2 linked regions of the Lacticaseibacillus paracasei subsp. paracasei genome follow. The protein of the gene in region 2 binds, or shares a complex with, the protein of the main gene of each other region. Links are inferred from orthologs where the notes say so. Each region holds a gene or a part of one and is shown on either strand. Other genes may lie near its edges.

The links. The genes of interacting proteins can lie anywhere in the genome.
Region 1: the proteins of LBPC_RS08550 (region 2) and LBPC_RS12785 are in contact, whole or in part, in a solved structure (PDB 3PXG), measured with the Bacillus subtilis proteins. The link is inferred for Lacticaseibacillus paracasei subsp. paracasei from one-to-one orthologs.

The regions. Positions count from the first base shown.
Region 1 is NZ_AP012541.1:2,604,401-2,607,469, reverse strand. It holds LBPC_RS12785 (ATP-dependent Clp protease ATP-binding subunit), read left to right. Parts: upstream 1-315; coding sequence 316-2,823; downstream 2,824-3,069. Other genes in the region: LBPC_RS12790 (CtsR family transcriptional regulator), read left to right, coding at 1-276. UniProt on the Bacillus subtilis protein: Competence gene repressor; required for cell growth at high temperature. Negative regulator of comK expression. May interact with MecA to negatively regulate comK.
Region 2 is NZ_AP012541.1:1,737,565-1,740,392, forward strand. It holds LBPC_RS08550 (adaptor protein MecA), read right to left. Parts: upstream 1,844-2,828; coding sequence 1,157-1,843; downstream 1-1,156. Other genes in the region: LBPC_RS08545 (glycerophosphoryl diester phosphodiesterase membrane domain-containing protein), read left to right, coding at 1-1,090; LBPC_RS17270 (hypothetical protein), read right to left, coding at 1,962-2,108; spxA (transcriptional regulator SpxA), read right to left, coding at 2,123-2,521; LBPC_RS08565 (MBL fold metallo-hydrolase), read right to left, coding at 2,773-2,828. UniProt on the Bacillus subtilis protein: Enables the recognition and targeting of unfolded and aggregated proteins to the ClpC protease or to other proteins involved in proteolysis. Acts negatively in the development of competence by binding ComK and recruiting it to the ClpCP protease.

The DNA.
Region 1 (3,069 bases), 870 kb from region 2 along the record:
GGTGGCTATATTCGAATCGTGAAGGTCAAATTGACAGATGATCAGGATCTCATTCAGATCATGCGACAGCATATTCCAAGTCGTTTGCGGATGCGGGATGCCCGAGATTTGATTCAGGAATTATTTGATAACGGGTTGATCGCCCGCCAGTCTGGCAACCTGATGCTCGCGGTGATGGATCATGAGACGTTGGGCATCTTCGACCAAGGGGCAGAAGAGCATCTACGATCGCGTTTGTTCCTTGCATTTTTGGATCGTTTGCGGTATGAAAGATGAAACAGTTTATCATCAGTTTTTAAAAAAGGGAGCGTGCTTATGGACAACTTATTTACCCCTAGTGCTAAAAATGTATTGCTTTTAGCCCAGGAACAAGCGAAGTACTTCCATCATCATGCTGTTGGGACAGAACATTTGCTCATGGCACTGGTCATGGAAAAAGATGGTATCGCTGGTAAGACGCTGCGTCAGTTAGGGGTCACTGAAAATGATGTCCATGACGAGATCGAGCGCTTCACAGGGTATGGGACTGTTGATGCCGCTGGTCAAGCTAGTGATAGTTATTTGCCTTACTCACCAAAAGGTAAAGAGATTTTGGCGTTTGCAGGTGACGAAGCAAAACGGTTAGGTGCTTTAAAGATCGGTACCGAGCACGTTTTGCTTGGCTTGCTACGTGAAGATGACATCTTGGCAGCACGGATTTTGCAAAACCTTGGTCTCAGTCTTTCGAAGACGCGTCAGATGGTTTTCAAGAAGATGGGGATTGCGGACACTGCAGCAAAGCGTCGCCCAATGGCACGTGGCGGTGCTCGTCAAGATGGACAAGGTACGCCAACGCTAGATGGTTTGGCGCGGGATTTGACTCAAATGGCGCGCGAGAATCGGATGGATCCGGTTGTTGGGCGTGACAAAGAAGTACGCCGGCTGATCCAGATTCTGGCACGGCGGACAAAGAACAACCCTGTACTGATTGGCGAACCTGGTGTTGGTAAAACTGCAATTGCAGAAGGCTTTGCTGAGAAAATTGTGTCTGGTAAAGTGCCGGATGACATGGTCAACAAGCGTTTGATGATGCTTGACATGGGTTCACTTGTCGCTGGCACCAAGTATCGTGGTGAGTTTGAAGATCGGCTGAAGAAGATCATTGATGAAATTTATAAAGATGGCAATGTCATTTTGTTCATTGATGAATTGCATACTTTGATCGGTGCTGGCGGCGCAGAAGGCGCTATTGATGCTTCCAATATTTTGAAACCGGCATTAGCTCGTGGTGAATTACAATTGATCGGTGCCACGACCTTAGATGAATATCAAAAGTATATTGAAAAAGATGCTGCTTTGGAGCGGCGGTTTGCGACGATTCAAGTCGACGAACCAACTGAAGAAGAAGCTGAACAAATTTTGAAGGGCTTGCGTCCTCGTTATGAGGCGCATCACGGTGTCACGATTACTGACGAAGCGCTGCATCAGGCGGTGGTTTTGTCATCACGGTACATCACGACACGGTTTTTGCCTGACAAGGCAATTGATCTAGTTGACGAAAGTGCGGCGAAGGTTCGCTTGGACAAGGCCAATGTTGAGACGAAGGCCGACAAGCTTCAGGATGAACTGGCCAAGCTGGTAGCTGATAAAGAAGTCGCTATTGACCATCAAGATTTCGAAACGGCTGCGAACATCCGGACTCAGGAAGCTGATTTAAAAACGAAGTTGGCCGACACGCCTGAACCAGTTAATGAAAGTGGCGTTCGAACTGACATTAAAGTGACGGGCGACGATGTGGCAGAAGTGGTTTCTCAATGGACCGGTGTGCCAGTCACCCAGTTGCAGAAAAAAGAATCCGATCGCTTGGTTAACTTGGAGAAGATCCTGCATGAGCGGGTTGTTGGCCAAGACGAAGCAGTTTCCGCTGTTGCGCGTGCTATCCGGCGTGCTCGTTCTGGTTTGAAAGATCCGACGCGGCCAATTGGTTCCTTCATGTTCCTCGGGCCGACAGGTGTTGGGAAAACGGAGCTGGCTAAGGCGTTAGCCGAGGCAATGTTTGGTTCTGAGGATGCCATGATCCGGGTTGATATGTCTGAGTACATGGAGAAATTTAGTACCAGTCGGTTGATCGGCGCGGCCCCTGGTTACGTTGGTTACGACGAAGGCGGTCAACTAACCGAAAAAGTCCGCAACAAGCCTTACTCGGTTGTGTTGTTGGACGAAGTTGAAAAGGCGCATCCAGATGTCTTTAACATTTTGTTGCAGGTGCTGGATGATGGCTATTTAACCGATTCGAAGGGTCGGCGGGTTGATTTCCGTAACACGATTTTGATCATGACCAGTAATATCGGCGCAACCGCTATTCGTGACGATAAGACTGTTGGCTTTGGTGCCAAGGATCCACAAGCTGACTTTAACGCCATGAAGAGCCGGATGCTGGACGAACTTAAAAAAGCGTTCCGACCAGAATTCCTTAACCGAATTGATGAAACCGTGGTCTTCCACAGTCTCAACAAGGCTGAGCTGCATGAAATCGTTAAGATCATGACGAAGACAGTGCTTAGTCGCATTAAGGATCAAGGGATTGACGTTAAAATTACCCCAGCCGGTATTGACGCTGTCGCCGCTGCCGGCTTCGATCCAGAGTACGGTGCACGTCCAATTCGGCGGGCACTGCAAACCGGTGTCGAAGATCAGTTAAGTGAACTCTTATTGACAGGCCAAGCTAAAACCGGTGACTTGATCCAAATCGGTGCTAAAAAAGGCAAGCTGACATTTACTGTTAAAGAGAACAAAGGCAAGCAAAAAGAAAACGGTGCTTCAAAAGAACCCGTTAAAGCCTAGTGTTAATAATGAAGAAATCGCGGCTGATAGGTTGCGATTTCTTTTTGGCTTTGCTTGCGCAGCACGGATCAACCTCCGCTTGACATCGTTGATTGATACGCGTATTATGAATCTAATCGCATTTCGGTTTGGACAGGCTGTCAGGACGATCTATTGTCCGTTCTGACTAATGAAAAAGCAAAAACAGCAGGCTGGTTGAAGGTCGATCTGTTTTTGGTTTTTTTTTGCTCAAAATGTCTGCGGGAT
Region 2 (2,828 bases):
GACCATTGGCCTATATTTACTTCAGTCATACTTGGACAGTCACTGGGAACATTGGGCCTTACTTGGAGCAACCATCAACCTTGGTGTGTTGCAAGTGGTTATGCTGCTATTAACAGTGTTCTTTACCGTTATGCTTTATCAATTGGGAACCTCGCAGGCAGAGACATTTCAACTCATTCCCAACCAAGACTTGATTGCCCGAGTCCCAAAACGTCGGCGCAATCTTCTTTTCCGAATTGGCGCCGTTGGCTTAATTGCGTTAGTCATCGGTGGCAGCAGTCTTTTCTACTACGCTTATCTGACTGGTGCACTGGCAAGTCAGCCGTTAACTATCTCACACCGCGGGGTTGATGATGGTAACGGAGTCCAAAATACAATCCCAGCGTTACAAGCCACCGCTAAAGAAAAACCGGATTATGTTGAGATGGATTTGCACGAAACCAAAGACCATCAATTTGTCGTCATGCATGACGAGAACCTGAAAGATCTAACCGGTGTCGATGCCAAACCACATCAGCTGACTTTATCAGAGATGACCAAACTGACAGCTCGCGAGAATGGGCACACCGCCAAAGTCGCTAGTTTTGACCAGTATTTGGCGGCTGCGGAACGACTGCATCAAAAGTTATTGATCGAAATTAAGACCACACCTGAAGACAGCCCACAAATGATGAATCATTTTATTCAACTATACGGGCAACGACTTCTAGCCGATCATGATCAGTTGCATTCGCTCGATTATCAAGTTGTCACAACCATGCGCAAACAAGTGCCAAAGTTGAAAACTTTTTTCATTTTGCCGTATACGCTCGTCTTTCCTGAAACACCAGCTAGTGGTTACACACTTGAAACAACCACGTTAGCCATGCGGGTGATTGACGAAGCGCATAATCGTGATCAAAAAGTCTATGCTTGGACTGTCAATGACAGCGATGATATGGAAAAAGTAGCTTTCATGGATGCGGATGGGATTATCACAGATCAATTGGGTGAATTAAAAACAACACTATATCAAATGAACCACCATCCAAGTTATGCTGATCAGATTTTGCAATATCTGACGAGCTTTTCTGATGATGCTGAAAACTAGCTATCTACAAATAAAGGCACCAAAAAAGGCCATCAACTTTTATTCGTTGATGGTCTTTTTAGTCATTTACTTGAAGTAATACCTAGCTGTTTCTAATGCGCTGGTTTCCATCAAGCGTTTGCCATACTCAGACAGCACCGCTGATGACAACGGTGACCGATCGCCAAATTCCATCGCGACGGCCATTTGATCGTGCGCCTCGTCAGACGAAATCTCATTTGGATAAAAGGTCAGTACCAGATAATAAGCGTTCTTATAACGATAAAGATCGCTCTTTCCGCCTTCGAGCCGCAATGTATCTGCTAAACTAATAAAATCTTCAAAGTCCTTTAATTTCAAAACAAGCTCAGTCTGTGGTGCTTTGTCGGCATCAATATAGCCGCCTTCATCAACTGCCTGATGATCTTGTTGATCACTGGCATCAAGTCCTTGCAGTTGCTGACGAATATAATCAGGCACTTGGGTATCCGTACCTTCGTCATCAGTCTGATCGGCTGCGCTATCATCGTTTTTTTGACCACTTTTACTGATCAGCAATTCGAGTCCGGACTGACTCGGCATGACCTGAAACGTCACGGCCTCATTTGTAGCAAACGTATGATCTTTATCGACCTCATCGAGGATACTATAGAAGAAGCTCTCAATCTGTTTATGATTGCCTAACAGATCCAAAACCGTGATCCCACGCTGCGCTAGATCATCGTTGCCTAACATGACCCGGATCGTATTTGCGTTAATCCGTTCCATTTCCATGATTGCTGCACCTCACTTTAGTCACGGAACCCTGGCTTCTGTGAATATCACATTACCACTTACTACATTATAGCAGATTTCGTACGTCAAGGCATTCTACCGCAGGTTAGCGTGAGTATCAAGTAAAGCGCGCGGTCTTCAAACTTGGTTCAACCTTCACTCTAGTAACACTTGTTTTATCAACCTGCAGTAACATCGCGTTTGCGCCTTTCATACGCAAAAACCGCACCAAATTAGGTACGGTTTTTGCAAATGATTGGCTCATTTATAATTAGTTTTTTAAAAACCTGCAAGTAGTTGTGCTTGTTGCAGCTCCATTGTTCGGACAGAACGCGGCAAGAAACGCCGAATTTCATCCTCGTTATAACCAACCTGCAGACGTTTATCGTCCATCATAATCGGGCGACGTAGCAAGCCAGGATACTTGGCAACCAGCTTAATTAACGTACCAGTTGACAAGTCATCAATATTAATACCCAGCTCCTGGAAGATTTTCGAACGTGTTGAAATAATTTCTTCAGTGCCATCTTCGGTCATTCTCAGTAACCGTTTGATTTCATCTACGTTCAATGGATCAGAAAAAATATTACGTTCCTCGAATGGAATTTTATTTTCCTTCAACCAGGCGCGCGCCTTCCGACAAGATGTGCAACTTGGGGATGTATATAAAATAACCATTAGCGCTCGCTCCTTTTTCGTGACGAGGTACTTTTCATCTCTACAGGTATAGTATAAGAGATTGGACCGGCGCTAAGCAATCACATTTATAAAAATAATTTTTTAAAAGCTGAAATTCCATATTAACGAATATTGACTATTGTCCATTTTATCAACAATTATGCTTATTCATTTGCAATAAATAATACACGTTATAATAACCTCGATTTACACATCTTGTTATCATTTTAAAGTAAGGCTTATCAAGAGTATCAGATTGAGATTGTCAAGTCATCCTCTGCCAATTGAATTGGTATACCCCCAGCAG